One region of the Streptococcus ruminicola genome, then DNA from elsewhere that is predicted to be linked to it. Evidence: predicted binding sites of a transcription regulator. Region 1 holds the regulator's gene; each other region holds the start of a gene.
What was found. Region 1 encodes Rex, which represses fermentation and respiration genes when NADH is low (regulators of the CRP and FNR family bind a similar motif). Its sites were predicted from a motif close to TTGTGAANTANTTCACAA; they were not measured.
Positions count from the first base shown of each region.

Region 1 (7,643 bases):
TGCAAAATAGCTCCGCCTAAAGATTTATTGTAAGCTGTGCTTCCTGTCGGTGTTGATACCGAAATACCATCACCACGGAAACGTTCTAACTTCACTTTATCAATGACAACGTCAGCAACCATTGTTTTCTCAATACGTTTGATGGCTACTTCGTTAAGGGCGCGCGCTTTCACCACACGACCATCATCTAAAGTGATTTTAGCTCGCAAAACTGGATAAGATGCCTTACGCCCCTTATCAGCTCGCAAATTCTCAATTAACTTTTCTACTTCAAAATCTCGGTAATCGGTGTAAAAACCCAGATGACCGGTATGAATTCCCACAAAGCGGACTTTATCAAGGATCTTTTCATACGTGTGAAAAGCAGACAATAGCATTCCATCACCACCAATGGAAATGACAATATCTGGATCTTTTTTAGACAAATAGAATCCTTTATCTTCCTTGAATGCCGCAAAAAGCTTTGAGGCAACTCGTCTACTCTGATATTTCCCGTTTGCTACGATAGCAACACGTGTTACTTTATCTGTAATATTCGTCTGTGTCATCACTATTTCCTACACCATCACTTAATTTCCGACTTGCGGGATCAAATAAAAGCTGTGCTTCCCTAATATCCTCGCGAATTTTTCGCATCTCCTCATCCAACTCAAGGGCAATTTTTGCTGTTGTTTCCAAACGTTTTTTAATTTCATCAGGAAACTCGCCTTTATATTTATAGTTCAATGAATGTTCAATCGTTGCCCAGAAGTTCATCGCTAAAGTCCTAATTTGAATCTCAGCTAGAACTGTTTTTTGACCATCAATGGTATCAACAGGATATTCCACAATAACATGGTATGAACGATAACCACTGGCTTTCATATGCGTGATGTAATCACGTTCCTGCACGATTTTCATATCATGTCGACTACGTAAAAGTGCCAAAACTTCATCAACGTCATCAACAAATTGAACCATAATACGAAGACCAGCAATATCTTGCAAATCTTGTTCAATGTTCTCTGGTTTAATCCCGCGTAGCACCATTTTTTCCTTGATACTTTCGACCGATTTTACACGACCAGTCACAAACTCAATCGGTGAATGTCGATTTTGTTTACGAAATTGCTTGCGGATTCCGCGCAATTTAATCTTCAATTCACCAACAGTTTGTATGTAAGGATCTAAAAATTTCTCCCAGTCCATCACATTTCCTTCCTAATGGGATGGGCTTGTCACGCAGACATAACCAATCCTTGTCAAAAAATTGACTTTTGTATAGAATTAATATAACAAACCTATTATACCATATTTCTAATTGAGGAAAAAAGGAAAATTATTTTATGACACACCTTGAAATTGAGTACAAAACATTACTCACTAAAGACGAATTCAATCGTCTTAACAGTCAACTTTCACACGTTACACCAGTAACGCAAACGAATTACTACTTCGATTCAGATAATTTTGACATGAAAGCACATCGCATGTCTCTTCGCATCCGGACATTGCCAAATCGCGCAGAAATCACATTGAAAATTCCAAAAGAAGTTGGTAATTTGGAATACAACTATGATTTGAGTGTGGCTGATGCCAAAGAAATCATCAAATCAGGTCAATTCCCAGAAGTTGATTTTTTGAAACTTATCGAAGAAAATGGTGTTAAACTATCAAGCCTTAAAAATTTTGGTAGTCTGACGACAACACGCCGCGAAACAATGACAGATATTGGTCTTATGGCTCTTGATAGCAATCAATATGCTGATATTAAAGACTATGAACTTGAACTAGAAGTTGAAAATGCTGAAAAAGGCAAAAAAGATTTTGACAACTTCTTAGCTCAGCATGACATTGACTTTAAGTATGCTAAAAGCAAAGTTGCTCGCTTTAGCGCAACCCTTAAGCGAAATTAAAGACGCTTTTTCCTTAGAAAATGCTGAATTATTTCAGTTTTTTTGGTAAAATATAAGTATTAATTTTAAAGGAGTTTATTTATATCATGGCAGAACATTACGCCGACAAACAATTCAAGCTTTTTTCTCTTTCTTCTAACGTAGAGATTGCACAAAAAATTGCGGACGAAGTTGGAGTCCCTCTTGGAAAAGTGTCAACACGCAAGTTTTCAGACGGCGAAATCATGATTAACATCGAAGAAACAGTTCGTGGTGATGATATCTACATCATCCAATCAACTAGCTACCCTGTTAATGACAACCTTTGGGAACTCTTGATTATGGTAGACGCTTGTAAACGTGCCAGCGCCCACACTGTCAATGTCGTTATCCCTTACTTCGGATACTCACGTCAAGACCGTATTGCTGCATCACGTGAACCAATCACAGCTAAACTTGTAGCAAACATGCTTGTTAAAGCTGGTGTTGACCGTCTTTTGACTCTTGACCTTCACGCTGTTCAAGTACAAGGTTTCTTTGATGTCCCAGTTGATAACCTCTTTACTGTTCCATTGTTTGCTAAATACTACTGCGACCTTGGTTTGAAAGGTGAAGACGTTGTTGTTGTCAGCCCTAAAAACTCTGGTATCAAACGTGCTCGTAGCTTGGCTCAAACCCTTGATTCACCAATCGCTATCATCGACTACGCTGAAGATGATGCACACCGTGAAGAAGGCTACATTATCGGTGATGTTGCTGGTAAAAAAGCAATCCTTATCGATGACATTTTGAACACTGGTAAAACATTTGCTGAGGCAGCTAAAATCGTTGAACGCGATGGCGCTACTGAAATTTATGCCGTTGCTAGTCACGGTCTATTTGCTGGAGCTGCTGCAGAAAGCCTTGATGCTGCTCCTATTAAAGAAATCTTAGTAACTGACTCAGTTGCTACTAAAGAACGCTTGCCTAAGAATATTAAATACCTTTCAGCAAGCAAATTGATTGCTGACGCGATTATTCGTATCCACGAAAAAACTCCGCTCAGCCCACTATTCTCATATAACGCTAAAAAGGATTAATTTACTATATGATATATCTCGATAATGCTGCAACTACCCCTCTCACACCTTCTGTTATTGATGCAATGACAGAAATTATGGTCAACGATTTTGGTAACCCATCAAGTATTCATGGGATTGGACGTCACGCTAACCAGCGTTTGCGTTCTTACCGCCAGACCATTGCCTCAGCTTTAAAAACTGACCCACGCCGCATTATCTTTACATCTGGTGCTACTGAAAGCAACAACACTGCCATCAAAGGCTATGCTCTTGCTAACCAAGAAAAAGGTAAACACATCATTACCACTTCTATCGAACACCACTCTGTTCTTCATACAATGGAGTATTTGGAAAAACGTTTTGGTTTTGAAGTCACATACCTAAAACCTGAAGATGGTCATATTTCTGCTAAACAAGTGGCTGACGCTCTTCGCGATGATACGATTTTAGTCAGCACAATGTTTGCAAACAACGAAACAGGTGACCTTCTTCCCGTTAAAGAAATTGGCGAACTTCTCTCAGACCATCAAGCTGCTTTCCACGTTGATGCTGTTCAAGCTATCGGGAAAATTGATGTTTATCCTGAAGAGATTAAAGCTGATTTCCTTTCAGCTTCTGCTCATAAATTCCACGGACCAAAAGGTGTGGGTATTCTTTACTCAACACCACAACACTTTGATAATTTGCTCCATGGTGGGGAACAAGAAGAAAAACGCAGAGCTAGCACTGAAAATATGATTGGTATTGCTGGTATGGCAAAAGCCCTATCAGATGCTGTTGCTAACAAAGATGCTAATTACAAACACGTCCAAGAACTACGTCAAGCCTTCCTTGATGCTATTTCTAGCTTAGACTATTACATCAACGGTAGCCAAAACAAAATGCCTCACGTGCTCAACATTGGTTTTCCAAATCAAAACAATGGTATTCTCCTAACTCGCCTTGATTTAGCTGGTATCGCTGTTTCAACTGGTTCTGCATGTACTGCTGGTACTGTCGATCCAAGTCACGTCTTGGCAAGCCTATATGGTGAAGATTCACCACGTTTGGCAGAATCAATCCGCGTTAGCTTCTCAGAACTTAACACTATCGAAGAAGTTCAAGAACTCGCTAAAAAATTAATAGAAATTGTAGGAAAATAGGATGGCATTTGAAAAAGAAATCACTTTAAAAGACTGTCTTTACAGCTATGCTATTAGCGATAATATTAAAAAATATACGCTTCGTGACACAACCTTTACACAAAACCGTATCGGTAATTACGAATTAACGCGTTTATTGGAAAAAGTCCCTAATTCAGGTGATGGATTCCCACTAAAAATCACTATCAACAAAGATTTGACAGGCTTCAAACTAAGCATCACTGACAAATCAGGGCTTCGTTTCGTTAATATCTTCAAATCTGAAGATAATAAAATCCTCCAAGAAAAATTCTATTTCTTGATGGACAGCCTCGTTGAACGTGATATTTTCACTAAAAAAGAAGCTTAATCAATAAAAACAACTCCAAAGCTACTTCTTATTAGCTTTGGAGTTGTTTTTTTACTCTATTTTGTAAAATTTGTTTTTATTTTCACAAAGTTTTTGTTACAATAGATGTAACAAGTAAAAGGGAGATGGTATTGTGACTACTGAGAAATCTATTCCTAAAGCAACGGCTAAGCGACTTTCGCTGTATTATCGCATTTTCAAACGTTTTAATACAGATAATGTCGAAAAAGCAAGTTCAAAACAAATTGCAGATGCTATGGGAATCGATTCTGCAACTGTTCGCCGAGATTTTTCCTATTTTGGTGAGCTAGGAAGACGTGGCTTCGGCTATGACGTCAAAAAATTAATGAACTTCTTTGCTGATATCCTAAACGACCATTCAACAACAAATGTTTTATTGGTTGGATGTGGTAATATCGGTCGAGCATTACTTCACTACCGTTTCCATGATCGTAACAAGATGCAAATTGCTATGGCTTTTGATACAGACGATAATGAAATTGTTGGGCATCAAACATCAGATGGTATTCCAGTTTATGGTATCTCATCACTTAAGGAGCACGCACAAGAAGCTGGTATCGAAACCGCTATTTTAACCGTTCCGAGTACTAAAGCTCAAGAAGTTGCTGATATCTTGGTTGAAGCTGGTATTCGTGGTATTTTAAGTTTTTCTCCCGTTCATCTAAATGTTCCAAAAGGTGTCATCGTCCAATACGTCGACTTAACGAGTGAATTACAGACACTTCTTTATTTCATGAGTCAATCAAATCAATAACAAACTGCAATCCAACTGCTTTTTGCTTAGCTGAGTTTATTTAGTATTAGAATACTTTTTCTTGCCTGAGAGTTTTCCTTTCAGGTTTTTTTAGTTTTACAGTACATCTGTTTCTTCCCTAAAACTATAATATTGGTATTTGCCTACTATAATGTGATCTAAACAGACTATGCCAATATCATCGCAAGCTCGTTTCATTTTCTCAGTAAATCGTAGGTCATTTTCACTCGGTGCTGGTGAACCTGACGGGTGATTGTGAATAATAATCACTGAAGTTGCCATGTTTTTACAAGCATAGTACAAAATCTCACGAGGTTCTGCGATTGAACGACGAACCGAACCAATAAAAATCGTCCGTTGTTCGATAATGCGATTCTGAGTATCCAAATAAATCGCCACCAAATGCTCCTGCTTCTGATCGCTCAACTCTAACATCATCTTTCTAGCCAAACGTTCACTACTCATGATACGCTCTTTTTGGACATATTCTGCTTTGCTAATGCGCTTTGCCAGTTCAATCATTGCTTTGATTTCAATAGATTTGACATAGCCAATTCCTTTAATTTTTTGCAATTCTTGTAAGGATAAATGCTGAAAGTCAGCAAGTGTATCGATGTGTTTTAAAATATCATTAGCTACTTCTAAAACTGGCCTTGTCTTGGTACCTGTTCGTAATAAAATGGACAATAATTCTTGATTGCTTAATTGCTCGGCACCTAAATCTCTCAATCGTTCGCGCGGCAACATGGCATCTGCTTTCATTTCTATTGCATACATAAAAATACCTCCACTTATTTATTCGTAAGTTAGAGGTATTTTTTCTTTAATTCGCTATTTTAAACGATTTTCTTGGCGTTTAGCGACATTGTCCTTGATAATCTGATAAAGACTAGCTGCTAAAGGTACAGCTACTAGCATTCCTAAAACGCCCCAAAGCGCTGCGCCAATGGTAATAGCCATCAATACCCACATACCAGGTAATCCGATTGAGCCACCAACCACGCGCGGGTAAATAAGATTTCCTTCAAATTGCTGAAGAACAACAAGGTAGATCACGAAGAAAATAGCTTGAGAGACTGACTGAGTTGCAATCAGAATAAATCCAATTGTCAAACCAATGTAAGCTCCTACAACTGGGATTAAAGCCGTGAAGGCCACCAGAATCCCGATAGTTGCTGCATAAGGCAAATGCAACAAAAGCATACCTCCAGCTGTTAAACTACCAAGAATCATTGCTTCCAAGGTCTGTCCGACAAAGAAACCATGGAATCTCTGGTGTAAAATATCTAAAACATAGTGGACAGTCTTAGCGTATTTTCCAAGATAAGAATCAATTAACAGATTAAATTGACGAGATAGTTGTTCTTTGCTAGCTAGCACATAAATTGAAAAGACCAAACTAATAAAGACATTCAGAAGCGTTGAGGCAATGGTACTTACTGACGTTAAAATGCTTGTCAAAACTGATAACACTTGATTCAAAATCTGTTGACTGTAATCTGACAATGTCGTCGTCACATCTGATGATGTCCCAAAGTATGCCATAACATCTTTGACAACTTTATTGTCATTAACTTCTTTGATAAAGTTTGCAATACCACTTGTATCAATCTTCAACAGTGAATTGATACTAGCAATCAAATCTGGTAGAACAATTGAAAAGAGCCAACTAATCAACAAGATAAAGGTTAAATAAGCCAAAATCATTGAGACAGCCCGTTTTACCTTCAAAAGGTATTTATTTTTAATCAGACGTGTGAAAATCATCTCATAAAGACTCATGACGATATTTACGATATAAGCAATACCAGCTCCAATCAGAAATGGCTGACTAGCTTTAATCACCGTCGCCACAAGTGATGTTCCCGTATCCCAATATGCCTTAATCGCGTAACATATCACAAAAGCAAGAACTATATAATAGACCTGTTTTTTCTCAAATTTCATGGGGAATAAATTCTCCTTAATAAAGTTATTCCCATTATAGCAAATTTTATTAAAATGTCGAAAAGTCTGCTGCTTTACCTACTTTTATCATTTCAATCCCGCTCAAAGATATATTCTTGCGTGCTTGGATTATAAATCGATTGAACACACATTTCTTTTCCATCATAAGTTATTTTGAAAATCGCACAGTTTGCTGGACGTTTTTTAGGAGTCGGCGGATTTTTCGTAGCATGCAAATAAAACTGCATAATAGCTCCACCGTGGCTGACAAATAACAAAGTCTCATCTTCTTTGCTAGCTTCCAAAACCTCACGAATAGTACGCTCCATGCGCTCATAAACCTGAGTGGTGGATTCACCACCATAACGCACAAAGAAATCACGGTAACCAGAACCATCTTCATGGTGAACTGGCGGATTCAAATACTCTTGATGCGCTTCATACGCTCCAAAATCCATTTCCTTGATTCCTTTTAAGCGAATGTAGTCTACACGC
Region 1 covers NZ_CP046919.1:1,658,379-1,666,021, reverse strand. The annotation lists gene GPZ88_RS08485 (NAD kinase) at 1-548, opposite strand, end outside; gene yjbM (GTP diphosphokinase) at 523-1,188, opposite strand; gene GPZ88_RS08475 (CYTH domain-containing protein) at 1,326-1,895, shown strand; gene GPZ88_RS08470 (ribose-phosphate diphosphokinase) at 1,982-2,953, shown strand; gene GPZ88_RS08465 (cysteine desulfurase family protein) at 2,962-4,077, shown strand; gene GPZ88_RS08460 (DUF1831 domain-containing protein) at 4,079-4,426, shown strand; gene GPZ88_RS08455 (redox-sensing transcriptional repressor Rex) at 4,560-5,201, shown strand; gene radC (RadC family protein) at 5,298-5,978, opposite strand; gene GPZ88_RS08445 (AI-2E family transporter) at 6,033-7,148, opposite strand; gene GPZ88_RS08440 (histidine phosphatase family protein) at 7,241-7,643, opposite strand, start outside.

Region 2 (7,643 bases), 500 kb from region 1:
CATGCCACGTGCCGTATTTAACCAACAATTTGGTGAAGAAGCACTTTACGAAGATGCATTGAACGCACTTCTTCCAGCAGCTTACCAAGCAGCAGTTGCTGAACTTAGCCTTGATGTTGTTGCACAACCAAAAATTGATATCCAATCAATGGAAAAAGGTCAAGAATGGACTTTGACTGCTGAAGTTGTTACAAAACCAGAAGTTAAACTTGGTGACTACAAAAACCTTGAAGTATCAGTAGAAGCTTCTAAAGAAGTAACTGACGCTGAAGTTGACGAAAAAGTTGAACGCGAACGCAACAACCTTGCTGAACTTATCGTTAAAGAAGGTGCAGCAGAACTTGGTGATACAGTTGTTATCGACTTTGTAGGTTCAGTTGACGGTGTTGAATTTGACGGTGGTAAAGGTGAAAACTTCTCACTTGAACTTGGTTCAGGTCAATTCATCCCTGGTTTCGAAGACCAATTAGTTGGTGCTAAAGCTGGTGAAACTGTAGAAGTTAACGTAACATTCCCAGAACAATACCAAGCTGAAGATCTTGCTGGTAAAGATGCTAAATTCGTTACAACTGTACACGAAGTTAAAGCTAAAGAAGTTCCAGCTCTTGATGACGAACTTGCTAAAGACATCGACGAAGAAGTTGAAACTCTTGACGAATTGAAAGCTAAATACCGTAAAGAACTTGAATCAGCTAAAGAAATCGCATTTGACGATGCTGTTGAAGGTGCTGCGCTTGAATTGGCTGTTGCAAACGCTGAAATCGTTGAATTGCCAGAAGAAATGGTTCACGACGAAGTTCACCGCGCTATGAACGAATTCATGGGTAACATGCAACGTCAAGGTATCTCTCCAGAAATGTACTTCCAATTGACTGGTACAACTGAAGAAGACCTTCACAAACAATACGAAACTGACGCTGACAAACGTGTTAAAACTAACCTTGTTATCGAAGCTATCGCTAAAGCAGAAGGATTCGAAGCTTCTGACGAAGAAATCGAAAAAGAAATCAACGACCTTGCTTCAGAATACAACATGGAAGTTGAACAAGTACGTAACCTTCTTTCAGCAGACATGCTTAAACACGACATCGCTATGAAGAAAGCTGTTGAAGTGGTAACAAGCACTGCAAAAGTAAAATAATTTATCCTTAGATAAATAGTTATAAAGTCAGGTAATCGATAGATTACTTGGCTTTTTATGCCCTTTCTCAGAAATTCTTATAAATCTTTTGACGAATTGACAAAATTAGCGTAAAATAGAGAGTAACGAAAATTAAGATAATAGGGTTATTGTGGCTGTTTGCTCACATCCTAAGATTAATAAGGAGAATTACCTTGGAATTAGAAGTATTTGCTGGACAAGAAAAAAGCGAACTTTCAATGATTGAAGTTGCACGTGCTATTCTGGAAGAACGTGGACGCGATCATGAAATGTATTTCAGCGATCTTGTAAATGAGATCCAAAACTACCTCGAAAAATCAGACGCAGAAATTCGTGAAGCTTTACCATATTTTTACTCTGCATTAAACGTTGATGGAAGCTTTATTCCACTTGGCGACAATAAATGGGGACTTCGTTCATGGTATGCTATCGACGAAATCGACGAAGAAATCATTACACTTGAAGAAGATGAAAATGGAGCACCAAAACGTAAACGCAAACGTGTAAATGCCTTTATGGATGGTGACGAAGATGCCATCGATTATTCAGATGATGATCCAGAAGATGACGATTACTCTGCAAAATCTTCTGATATGGAATACGATGACGAAAATCCAGATGATGAAAAATCTGAAGTTGAATCATACGATTCAGAAATCAACGAAATCATTCCAGATGATGATTTGGATGAAGAAGTTGATATCAACGAAGAAGATGATGAAGATGATGATTTAGACGAAGAATAATTAGTTTAAGTGTCTAAATTTAATTTAAAAAACTAATTCATATCATTTGACAAAAGTCTCAGGATAGTTTATAGTATTATTCGGGCACCTCTTTTTTAGAGGTCGGAGAAAAGCTCCCTAACTTTTTAGGGAGCTATTTTTGTTTTCCTAAAAGTAAATGGCCATTTGCTTTTTTTCATTTATCGAATAATTTTGCTAATTATTTGATATTCTTTCGCTTTCAATTTTTCAAGCACTTATCGTTTGCTATCATTTTTTATTTTAAAGGAGTTTTATTTAATGACTAAGTATATTTTTGTTACTGGTGGTGTTGTTTCTTCTATCGGTAAGGGAATCGTTGCTGCAAGTCTTGGTCGTCTTTTGAAAAATCGTGGTCTTAAAGTGACTATCCAAAAATTTGACCCATATATTAACATTGACCCAGGTACAATGAGTCCTTATCAACACGGTGAAGTTTATGTAACAGACGATGGTGCTGAAACTGACCTTGACCTTGGTCACTACGAACGTTTCATCGACATTAACTTAAATAAATATTCTAACGTTACAACTGGTAAAATCTACAGTGAAGTTCTTCGTAAAGAACGTAAAGGTGAATACCTTGGAGCAACTGTCCAAGTTATTCCACACATCACTGATGCGTTGAAAGAAAAAATCAAACGTGCTGCAACAACTACTGACTCTGATGTTATCATCACAGAAGTTGGTGGTACTGTTGGGGATATCGAAAGTCTTCCATTCCTTGAAGCGCTTCGCCAAATGAAAGCAGATGTTGGTGCTGATAACGTTATGTACATCCACACAACACTTCTTCCATATCTTAAAGCTGCTGGTGAAATGAAAACTAAACCAACACAACACTCAGTTAAAGAATTGCGTGGACTTGGTATTCAACCAAATATGTTGGTTATCCGTACCGAAAAACCAGCTGGTCAGAGCATTAAAAATAAATTGGCACAATTCTGTGACGTTGCTCCAGAAGCTGTTATTGAGTCACTTGACGTGGATCACATTTACCAAATTCCACTTAACATGCAAGCTCAAAACATGGACCAAATCGTTTGTGATCACTTGAAACTTGATGTACCAAAAGCTGATATGTCAGAATGGTCAGCAATGGTTGATAAGATCATGAACCTTAAAAAATCAACTAAAATTGCTCTTGTTGGTAAATATGTTGAATTGCCAGATGCATACCTTTCAGTTGTTGAAGCACTTAAACACTCAGGTTACGTTAACGATGCAGCAATTGACCTTAAATGGGTTAACGCTAACGATCTTAACGCTGATAACGTTGAAGAAGTGCTTGGTGATGCTGATGGTATCATCGTTCCTGGTGGATTCGGTCAACGTGGTACAGAAGGTAAAATCGAAGCTATCCGTTATGCGCGTGAAAAAGATGTGCCAATGCTAGGTATCTGTCTTGGTATGCAATTGACATGTGTGGAATTTGCTCGCCACGTCTTGAACATGGAAGGTGCAAACTCTGCTGAGCTTGATCCAGACACTAAATACCCAATCATCGACATCATGCGTGACCAAATCGACATCGAAGACATGGGTGGAACACTTCGTCTTGGACTTTACCCATGTAAATTGAAACCAGGTTCACGTGCAGCGCAAGCTTACAACAACCAAGAAGTTGTTCAACGCCGTCACCGTCACCGTTACGAATTTAACACTAAATTCCGTGAACAATTTGAAGCTGCTGGTTTCGTCTTCTCAGGTGTGTCACCAGATAACCGCTTGATGGAAGTTGTTGAATTGCCAGAGAAAAAATTCTTCGTGGCTGCTCAATATCACCCAGAACTTCAAAGCCGTCCAAACCGTCCAGAAGAGCTTTACACAGCGTTTGTGACTGCGGCAATTGAAAATAAAAACAGTAAATAATAGTAGAAATACGTGAAAAAAAGCACCTTTTTAAGCCTTTCTAAGGTTTAGAAGGTGTTTTTTTATGTAATGGTATTGTTACATAGGAAGTCTTCACATTTTGATAAAAAATAGTATAATAGTGAGCATGAGAAAAATGAGAATAAGGAAACGTAGTATTTTGTTATGGATGATTGCTCTAGTGTTTATAGCAAGTGTCGGGGCAAGTTTTTATTTCTTTCATGTTGCTCAGGTTCGTGAAGATAAATCGTTTATTAACAATAAACCACGTCCCAAAGATAGTAGTTTATATGCTTATGAACAAAGTTTTGATCAGTTAAGCAAAGAAACACGTTGGATGACTAATCAAGGCCTTAAACAGGACGCTTGGTATGTTCCTGCAGCAACTGAAACAAATAAAACAGCAATCGTTGTTCACGGTTTTACAAGTGAAAAAGAAGACATGAAGCCTTATGCTTGGATGTTCCATGAACTTGGATATAATGTCCTGATGCCAGATAACATGTCACACGGTGATAGTGAAGGTCAAATCATTGGTTATGGTTGGAATGATCGCCTAAACATCGTAAAATGGGCTCAACTATTAGCAGAAGAAAATTCAGATTGTCAAATCACCTTATTTGGTGTTTCGATGGGTGGAGCTACTGTCATGATGGCTTCAGGTGAAGAGACACTACCAAAACAAGTGGTTAATATTGTTGAAGACTGTGGTTATAGCAGCGTTTGGGATGAATTAAAATATCAAGCAAAAGCAATGTATAATTTGCCAGCCTTTCCAATTCTTTATGAGGTTTCTGCAGTATCAAAAGTTCGAGCAGGTTTCTCTTATGGACAAGCCAGCTGTGTGAAACAATTAAAAAACAATACGCGCCCAATTCTTTTTATCCATGGTAGCGAAGATAGGTTCGTTCCAACAAGCATGGTTTATAAAAATTATCGTGCAACCAATAGTGAGAAAGACCTTTATATAGCTAAGGGTGCAGCGCATGCCAAATCTTTTGAAAGTGATCCTAAAACATACATTGAAAAAATTTCAGCTTTTTTGCAAAAAAATTGAAAAATAGTGTTGACAGAAATGTGAATGGCTGATATAATTATTTATGTTGTTAAGGAACAGCGGAAATGGCGGAATTGGCAGACGCGCAGGACTAAGGATCCTGTGATCGCTTTAGATCGTGAGGGTTCAAGTCCCTCTTTCCGCAGAGTGACAAGCCAGAGAGTGCTTGTCTTTTTTTGTGCTCAGAGGTCATTGAGTGAAAACAGAAATGAAAGCAGTGAGAAAGTTTGAAAAGACTTTCTTTTTTACACTGCTTTTTTCACAGAAAATTAATCAAATTGTAAGTAACGCTAGCAATCTTATTTATTTTGTGATAGAATGTACATATAAAAAGGGTATATCCCAAAAAATAAATAGGAGGCCTATATAATGGCAATCGTTTCAGCGGAAAAATTTATCAAAGCTGCCCGTGAAAACGGATATGCGGTTGGTGGATTTAACACAAACAACCTTGAATGGACTCAAGCAATCTTGCGTGCAGCAGAAGCTAAAAAAGCTCCAATTCTTATCCAAACTTCTATGGGTGCTGCAAAATACATGGGTGGTTACAAACTTTGTAAAACACTTATCGAAAACCTTGTAGAATCAATGGGTATCACTGTACCAGTTGCTATTCACCTTGACCACGGTCACTTTGAAGATGCATTGGAATGTATCGAAGTTGGTTACACTTCAGTTATGTTCGACGGTTCACACCTTCCACTTGAAGAAAACCTTGAAAAAGCTAAAGAAGTTGTAGCTAAAGCTCACGCTAAAGGCGTTTCAGTTGAAGCTGAAGTTGGTACTATCGGTGGTGAAGAAGACGGTATCGTTGGTGGCGGTGAATTGGCACCAATCGAAGATGCTAAAGCTATGGTTGCTACAGGAATCGACTTCCTTGCAGCAGGTATCGGTAACATCCACGGTCCTTACCCAGCTAACTGGCAAGGTCTTCACCTTGACCACCTTGAAAAATTGACTGCTGCTGTTCCAGGATTCCCAATCGTATTGCACGGTGGTTCAGGTATCCCTGATGATCAAATCAAAGCAGCTATCAAACTTGGTGTAGCTAAAGTTAACGTTAACACTGAATGCCAAATCGCATTCGCTAAAGCTACTCGTAAATTTGTTGCTGAATACGAAGCAAACGAAGAAGAATACGATAAGAAAAAACTCTTCGACCCACGTAAATTCTTGAAACCAGGTTTCGAAGCTATTACTGAAGCTGTTGAAGAACGTATCGACGTATTTGGTTCAGCTAACAAAGCTTAATCAGACTTCGTTTCGTTAAAAAAACTTCCCTTTTGGGAAGTTTTTTTATGCTTTTAAAAATTTTTTGAGTAAACTTAGCTCTTTTGTTGACAATTATTTAGTGAGTGCTATAATGAACCTGTTAGCCGATTTAGCTCAGTCGGTAGAGCAACGCACTCGTAACGCGTAGGTCGTAGGTTCAATTCCTGCAATCGGCAGAAGAGGTAAAAGGTCCCGATTTTGGGGCTTTTTATGTTATGATATTTTTGAGAGTTTAAACAGTTTCAGAAAATAGTAGGGCATTTTCTAAAAGTTTTTTAATGATTATTGGCCAAAAAGCTTGCTAAAATAGGCCCAATATGTTATCATTTTATGGTATGTGGTGTAAAACACCTATAATCTAAGTAGGAGGACGCAGATAAAATGGCTAAAGTTTGTTATTTCACAGGTCGTAAGACTGTATCAGGAAACAACCGTTCACACTCAATGAACAAAACTAAACGTGCAGTTAAACCAAATCTTCAAAAAGTTACTATTCTTGTAGATGGAAAACCTAAAAAAGTTTGGGCATCAGCTCGTGCGCTTAAATCTGGTAAAGTTGAACGCGTATAAAATAAAAGCCGAAAGGCTTTTTTCTTTGTTTTGTAGCCGTTAATTTTCCATAATTTTTTACAATACGGCTAATATATGGTAAAATAAACTGATAAAAACTTTTGAGGTAGTAAATATGACTGTGAAAATTAATACAAAAGATGGCCAAATTGAGTTATCTGACGACGTAATTGCAACTGTTGTTGGTGGTTCAGCAACAGAAATTTTTGGTGTTGTTGGTATGGCAAGTAAAAGTGCTCTTAAGGATAATTTTCAAGCGCTTCTGCGTAAAGAAAACTACGCAAAAGGTGTTGTTGTCAAATCAACAGAAAGTGGTATTTCAGTCGATGTTTACACTGTGATGTCATACGGTGTGAAAATTTCTGAAGTATCTAAGAACATTCAGGAACGTGTCAAGTTCAACCTCGAAAATCAACTTGGCCTTTCAGCAGACATGGTGAATGTTTACGTACAAAATATTAAAGTTGTAGGAGAAGATTAGTGTCAAATATTACAACAAGTTTATTCCAAGAAATGGTTCAAGCTGCTAGCACCCGTCTTGGAAATCAAGCAGAATATGTAAACTCCCTTAATGTTTTCCCTGTACCAGATGGTGATACAGGAACAAACATGGGAATGACAATTGAAAATGGTGCCAAAGAAGTTGCAGACAAACCTGCATCTACTGTTGGAGAAGTTGGACAAATCCTTTCAAAAGGTCTTTTGATGGGTGCACGTGGTAACTCAGGTGTTATTACATCTCAATTATTCCGTGGATTCGGTCAAGCAATCAAAGATAAAGAAGAATTGACTGGTAAAGACCTTGCACATGCCTTCCAATCAGGTGTTGAAGTTGCTTACAAAGCTGTTATGAAACCTGTTGAAGGTACTATTTTGACTGTTTCTCGTGGTGCTGCAACTGCTGCGCTTAAAAAAGCTGAAGAAACTGATGATGCTGTTGAAGTTA
Region 2 covers NZ_CP046919.1:1,158,222-1,165,864, forward strand. The annotation lists gene tig (trigger factor) at 1-1,141, shown strand, start outside; gene rpoE (DNA-directed RNA polymerase subunit delta) at 1,336-1,908, shown strand; gene GPZ88_RS06015 (CTP synthase) at 2,188-3,798, shown strand; gene GPZ88_RS06020 (alpha/beta hydrolase) at 3,926-4,855, shown strand; tRNA gene GPZ88_RS06025 (tRNA-Leu) at 4,915-5,000, shown strand; gene GPZ88_RS06030 (class II fructose-bisphosphate aldolase) at 5,225-6,106, shown strand; tRNA gene GPZ88_RS06035 (tRNA-Thr) at 6,231-6,303, shown strand; gene rpmB (50S ribosomal protein L28) at 6,509-6,697, shown strand; gene GPZ88_RS06045 (Asp23/Gls24 family envelope stress response protein) at 6,813-7,178, shown strand; gene GPZ88_RS06050 (DAK2 domain-containing protein) at 7,178-7,643, shown strand, end outside.
Region 2: the regulator Rex is predicted to act here: its motif matches at 5,164-5,181, upstream of GPZ88_RS06030 (class II fructose-bisphosphate aldolase).

Region 3 (7,643 bases), 540 kb from region 1:
CCACTTCTGACAGCTAAGACATGAGGAAATATGCAAAGAAACGTGAAGTATCTTCCTACAGTAAAAATACTCGAAAGCACATAGAATAAGGCTTTACGAGCATTTAAGAAAATATAAAAAGATAATTAGAAATTTATACTTTGTTTACATTAAAAATAATTTGTGTTAAAGTCTAGTTAAATTAAGGGAAAACCTTTGACAAAAGCAGAAGTAATCTGCTACAATAAGGACTGTCGTAAGACAAGTAACTTCTTCTTGGTCGTAGGATCCGCCAAAAACCTACCACTCGGATGAAGCAATATAAAGGAGAAAAATTATGGCAATCTCAAAAGAGAAAAAAAATGAAATCATCGCTCAATACGCACGTCACGAAGGTGACACAGGTTCAGTTGAAGTTCAAGTAGCTGTTCTTACTTGGGAAATCAACCACCTTAACGAACACATTAAACAACACAAAAAAGACCACGCTACTTACCGTGGATTGATGAAAAAAATCGGTCACCGTCGTAACTTGTTGGCATACCTTCGCCGCACAGACGTTAACCGTTACCGCGAATTGATCGCATCACTTGGTCTTCGTCGTTAATCTGACGTTCGGTCGAGCAAAAGCTTCTTGGGTTTTCCAGGGAGCTTTTTTTGTACATTCAGCTACTTATTTTGAAAGATATTGAAGGATAGATTTTTAATGAAAATGAGTTTTTGTTGAAGATGAAAATGTCAAAAGTGGCAAAAGTATTAGTGTAAAAGGAAAATAGGGGTATATAAATGTATCCCCTTACATTGGCTTTACAATAAAAATGAAAAAGCTTACAAAAAATACTTGACCTTTTTTTGAAAAAGGGTTAATATGGTTGGTGAAGAATATCACAATGATATGATGATTAAAGAATTTAACTGTTGATTTTGTGTAGTTTATATAGTGAAGAGAACCTCAAGTAATAACGTTGAGTTTTGAAATTCCAGACTATACGGTCTTGTTTTTATTTTAGTATCAATCATTAATATAGTTCTTCTCAAAAAATGAGGCACTTATTTTTAAGGGTACTTATAAGGAGGTTTTCTTAATGGCTAAAGCAACAAATGCAGATGTAAAGAATAACGAGTTGAGCGCAGAAGAATTGGCTCAACAGTACACTGGAGCTCTTGTCGAAAAAGCTCTTGAAGCTGAACGTGTTTATGCAACTTATTCACAAGAACAAGTTGATAACATTGTCGCAGCGATGGCTCTTGCAGGTTCAGAAGCTTCACTTGAATTAGCAAAAGAAGCTCATGCAGAAACTGGTCGTGGTGTCGTTGAGGATAAGGATATTAAGAACCACTTCGCTACTGAGTACGTTTATGAACGTATCAAAAATGAAAAAACAGTAGGTATCATTGGGGAAGATAAGGTTTCAGGAAGTATCCAAATCGCAGCACCTCTTGGTGTTTTGGCTGGTATTGTTCCAACAACAAACCCAACTTCAACAACAATGTTCAAGATTTTGGTAGCTCTTAAAACACGTAATGCGATTGTCTTTGCCTTCCACCCACAAGCGCAAAACTGTTCAGCACATGCCGCACAAATTCTTTATGATGCCGCAGTGAAAGCTGGTGCTCCAGAAAACATTGTTCAATGGATTGAAACACCATCTCTTGCAAACACATCAGCATTGATTCAAAATCCGAAAATTGCTTCTATCTTGGCAACTGGTGGACCTGGTATGGTAAATGCCGCTCTTAAATCAGGTAATCCATCAATGGGTGTTGGTGCTGGTAACGGTGCTATCTACGTTGATGCAACTGCCCATGTTGATCGTGCTGTAGAAGACTTGTTGTTATCAAAACGTTTTGATAACGGTATGATTTGTGCCACAGAAAACTCTGCAGTTGTTGAAGCACCAATCTATGATGAATGGCTTCAAAAAATGCAAGACAAAGGTGCTTACCTTGTGCCTAAGAAGGACTATAAAAAAATCGAAGACTTTGTCTTCAATGATCGCCATGGTGTTAATGGACCAGTGGCTGGTATGCCAGCGACTTGGATTTGTGAACAAGCTGGCGTGAAATTACCAGAAGGAAAAGATGTTCTCTTGTTTGAACTTGACAAGAAAAACATTGGTGAAAAACTTTCTTCTGAAAAACTTTCTCCACTCCTTTCAGTTTACAAAGCTAAAGATCGTAGCGAAGGTGTTGAAATTGTCGAAGCACTTCTTGACTACCAAGGTGCAGGACACAATGCTGGTATCCAAATTGGCTCTCAAGCAGATCCATTTGTTGCTGAATATGGCGACGCTGTGAAAGCATCACGTGTCTTGGTTAACCAACCAGATTCAGTCGGAGGTATTGGTGATGTCTACACAGATGCACTTAAAGCTAGCTTAACACTTGGAACAGGATCATGGGGGAAAAATTCATTGTCACACAATCTTTCAACTGGCGATCTCTTAAATGTTAAGACAGTTGCCAAACGTCGCAACCGTCCTCAATGGATTCGCCTACCAGAAAAAACTTACTACGAAAAAAATGCCATTTCTTACTTGCAAGATGAATACGAACCAATGCAACGCGCTTTGATTGTTGCAGACCCAGGTATGGTTCAATTTGGTTTTGTTGATACTGTTCTTGCTCAATTGGCATTGCGTGATGAAAAAGTTGCGACATCAATTTACGGCACTATCAAACCAGACCCAACACTTGGTCAAACAATTGAAATCGCAAAACAAATGCGTGATTTCAAACCGGATACAGTTATTGCAGTCGGTGGTGGTTCAGCACTTGATGCGGCTAAAATTGCACGTTACATCTATGAATACTCACTTGATCAAGAAGCTGATTTCCTTGACAGCTATGAGAACGTCAGCGAACTCTTCTTACGTTTGCAACAAAAATTCATTGATATTCGTAAACGTATCGTGAAATTCAAACACCAAACAGCAACTCGTCTCTTCTGTATTCCAACTACATCTGGTACAGGTTCAGAAGTTACACCATACGCTGTTATCACTGATGATCACACTCACGTTAAATATCCTTTGACTGACTATGAATTGACTCCACAAGTTGCTATTGTGGACCCAGAATTTGTTATGACAGTGCCAAAACGTACCGTTGCTCTTTCTGGTTTGGATACTTTGTCACATGCCCTTGAAGCTTATGTTTCAGTTATGGCATCTGATTTGACTCGCCCATGGTCACTTGAAGCTATCAAGTTGGTTATCGAAAACTTGGAAGATTCATATAACTATGATCCAAAACACCCAACACTTCGTGGTGAACAAGCGCGTGAAAATATGCACTACGCAGCAACACTTGCTGGTATGGCCTTCTCAAATGCCTTTCTAGGTATTAACCACTCAATCGCACACAAAACTGGTGGTGAATTTGGTCTTCCACATGGTCTAGCTATCTCAATCGCTATGCAACACGTTATTCGTTACAACGGTGTGGCTGGAAATGTAAAACGTTCAGTCTTCCCACGTTACGAAGAATATCGTGCACAACGTGACTACGCTGATATTGCCCGTAGCCTTGGTCTTAAAGGTAAAGATGATGCAGCATTGGTTGAAGCACTTTGCGAACGTATTGATGCTTTGATGAAAGCCGTTGATGTTGACCCTCGTCTTTCTGCAAATGGTGTGACAAAAGAAGCTTTTGATGCAGCTGTTGATAAATTGGCATCACTTGCTTACGATGATCAATGTACACCTGCTAACCCACGTCAACCTTACATTGCTGAGTTGAAACAATTATTGATTGACATGTTCTAATACCTCTTCTTAACAATTGTATTAGTTGACATTTTTAAGCCTCCCTTTGGGAGGCTTTTGTGGTAGAATGAAGGTGTTAATAAAAACGGTTAATCAGGGATTTTTGTAAGACCTGTCTAGAGATATTGCATTAAAGGAGACTGTTATGATTGGATCATTAATTGTTGGGGCTTTGATTGGGATAATTGCAGGAGCTATCACTAAAAAAGGTGAGTCAATGGGCTGCATTTATAATATTTTTGCTGGACTTGTGGGCTCATTTGTTGGTCAAAGTTTGTTTGGTTATTGGGGACCTAGTCTTGCTGGCATGGCGATTTTACCATCTGTTCTTGGCGCTATTATTGTCATTGCAGTGGTGGATTTATTTTTCGGATAATCCATTGCTAAATAGCTATAAAGAGAAGCAGTTACTGTTTAGTAGCTGCTTTTTAATGATTCTTAAAAAACTGTGCTATAAGCTCTGCTATTTCCTATAAAATGTGATAAAATAATGGAGATACGTGGTTTTATGCAAAGACGAGTTTATAAGCCTTTTACAGACTGGTTTTTGTAGAAAACAGACGTATCAAAATAAAATGTTAGAGGAATAAAAATGTCAAAACAAACTTTTGAAACGACTTTTGCAGGTCGTCCACTTGTTGTTGAAATTGGTCAAGTTGCTAAACAAGCTAATGGCGCTGCAGTGATTCGTTACGGTGAATCAACTGTTCTTAGTGCAGCTGTCATGTCTAAAAAAATGTCAACTGGTGACTTCTTCCCACTTCAAGTAAACTACGAAGAAAAAATGTACGCTGCTGGGAAATTTCCAGGTGGTTTCAACAAACGTGAAGGTCGTCCGACAACTGATGCGACATTGACAGCACGTTTGATTGACCGTCCAATTCGTCCAATGTTTGCAGAAGGTTTCCGTAATGAAGTTCAAGTGATTAACACTGTTCTTTCTTATGACGAAGATGCTAGTGCACCAATGGCAGCTATGTTTGGTAGCTCACTTGCTTTGTCTATTTCAGACATTCCATTTAACGGACCTATCGCTGGTGTTCAAGTGGCTTATATCGATGGTGAATTTATCATCAATCCATCAGCTGAACAAAAAGAAGCATCTCTTCTTGAATTGACTGTTGCCGGTACAAAAGAAGCCATCAACATGGTTGAATCTGGTGCTAAAGAATTGTCAGAAGACATCATGCTTGAAGCTCTTCTTAAAGGACATGAAGCTGTTCAAGAATTGATTGCCTTCCAAGAAGAAATCGTTGCAGCTGTTGGTAAAGAAAAAGCAGAAGTTGAATTGCTACAAGTTGACCCAGAATTGCAAGCTGAAATCATTGCAGCCTACAATGCTGACCTTCAAAAAGCTGTTCAAGTCGAAGAGAAAAAAGCGCGTGAAGCAGCGACAGAAGCTGTCAAAGAAGAAGTAACTGCTGTTTACGAAGAACGCTACGCAGACGATGAAAATTATGAAACAATCATGCGTGACGTGGCTGAAATTCTTGAACAAATGGAACATGCCGAAGTTCGTCGCTTGATTACAGAAGATAAAATCCGTCCTGATGGTCGTCGTGTTGACGAAATCCGTCCATTGGATGCTGAGATTGATTATCTTCCAAAAGTTCACGGTTCAGGTCTCTTCACACGTGGACAAACTCAAGCCTTGTCAGTTTTGACACTTGCTCCAATGGGTGAAACTCAAATCGTTGATGGACTTGGTGCTGAGTACAAGAAACGTTTCTTGCACCACTACAATTTCCCACAATTCTCTGTTGGTGAAACAGGACGTTATGGTGCGCCTGGTCGTCGTGAAATTGGTCACGGTGCTCTTGGTGAACGTGCTCTTGCGCAAGTTCTTCCAAGCCTTGAAGAATTCCCATATGCTATCCGTCTTGTAGCTGAAGTTTTGGAATCAAATGGTTCATCTTCACAAGCATCAATCTGTGCAGGTACTCTTGCCCTTATGGCTGGTGGTGTTCCAATTAAAGCACCAGTAGCTGGTATCGCCATGGGATTGATTTCAGATGGTAGCAACTACACAATCTTGACAGATATTCAAGGTCTCGAAGATCACTTTGGTGATATGGACTTTAAAGTTGCAGGTACTCGTGAAGGTATTACAGCACTTCAAATGGATATCAAGATTGAAGGTATTACACCGCAAATCTTGAAAGAAGCTCTAGCCCAAGCTAAGAAAGCTCGTTTTGAAATCCTTGATTTGATTGAAGCAACTATCCCAGCACCTCGTACTCACTTGGCACCAACAGCACCAAAAATTGATACAATCAAGATTGATGTTGATAAAATCAAAGTGGTTATTGGTAAAGGTGGTGAAACCATCGATAAAATTATCGAAGAAACTGGTGTTAAAATCGATATCGACGAAGAAGGAAATGTATCTATCTACTCATCTGACCAAGCTGCTATCGACCGTGCCAAAGAAATTATTGCTGGTTTAGTTCGTGAAGCTAAAGTTGGTGAAGTTTACCACGCTAAAGTTGTTCGTATTGAAAAATTCGGTGCTTTTGTTAACCTCTTTGATAAGACAGATGCCCTTGTTCACATTTCAGAAATTGCATGGACACGTACAGCTAACGTTTCTGACGTTCTTGAAGTTGGTGACGAAGTTGATGTTAAAGTTATCAAAGTAGATGACAAAGGACGTGTTGATGCGTCAATGAAAGCTCTTCTTCCACGTCCACCAAGAGCTGAAAAACATGAAAAAGAACACAAAGGTCACTCACCATTTGGCGGACACTTGCGTGATCACAAAGAAAAACACGATAAAATCGACTAAACACTTTTTGGCTTGCTCATCTTTTATAAATGTGGAGTTTAACGATGACAAATTTAAATGAACTTGATATTCGTTTGCGCGCGTTTGTTAACGCACCAGACAACTTTTTAGATAGCATTGCGCTTGTCAATGCCTTGCACAACATCCCAGTTTTGGCTAGTGATCAACCTTATGCTCTTGATATTGAAGGGCAAAAGGTGACTCCTGTCTTTTCTGATAAGGAAGATTTGGAAACTTTCAAATCTGAACAAGCTAGTGCCAATGATCAAAATTGGGTTGAACGTCCAACTTTGGATGTTTTAAAAGAAGTCATTGAAAAAGGATTAACTGGAATTGTCTTTAACCTTAAGAAAACAGGCGATTTTGGCAATTCAACTATCTTCAAAAGTAGTGAATTAATCCAATTTTTGAATGCTTACACAACTATTTTGAATAAACTTATGGGTGAAGAAAACCTTGCGGCTGATACTTTGGACAAATACTACCTTGTCCCAGCCTTTGTTCACCCACGTGACGATAAAAGCTTTGACCGTATGTTCCCAACAATGTCTACACCAGAAGGTAAAAGCTATGTCCCAGCCTTTTCAAATCTTCAAAGTTTTGCTAAATGGTATAATCACAAAGATTTTGGAACACCATTTCGCAATGCTCAAGGAAGTATCTTGACATGGCGTTTGGCTGATATTTATCAACCTGGACACGGTGAAAACGACATTGACGAAACGGTCGGAGTTGCCATTAATCCCTTTGATGACCAACAAATTCTTGTTGATTGGTCTGAAATCGACGAAGACGAATAAAAGAAAGGAGAAGATATGGGTTGGTGGAAAGAAACCATTGATATTGTAAAGAAAAACGATCCAGCGGCTCGTAGCTCTCTGGAGATTATACTAACTTACCCTGGTGTCAAAGCCTTGGCTGCGCATCGTATCTCACATTTCTTGTGGAAACATGGCTTGAAATTATTAGCGCGCATGCATAGCCAATTCTGGCGCTTTTGGACACAAATTGAAATTCACCCAGGAGCTGAAATTGCTGAGGGTGTCTTTATCGACCATGGTTCTGGTCTTGTTATTGGTGAAACAGCAATTGTAGAAAAAGGAGTTATGCTT
Region 3 covers NZ_CP046919.1:1,122,004-1,129,646, forward strand. The annotation lists gene rpsO (30S ribosomal protein S15) at 317-586, shown strand; gene adhE (bifunctional acetaldehyde-CoA/alcohol dehydrogenase) at 1,065-3,746, shown strand; gene GPZ88_RS05825 (GlsB/YeaQ/YmgE family stress response membrane protein) at 3,892-4,122, shown strand; gene pnp (polyribonucleotide nucleotidyltransferase) at 4,339-6,531, shown strand; gene GPZ88_RS05835 (SseB family protein) at 6,576-7,331, shown strand; gene cysE (serine O-acetyltransferase) at 7,347-7,643, shown strand, end outside.
Region 3: the regulator Rex is predicted to act here: its motif matches at 853-870, upstream of adhE (bifunctional acetaldehyde-CoA/alcohol dehydrogenase).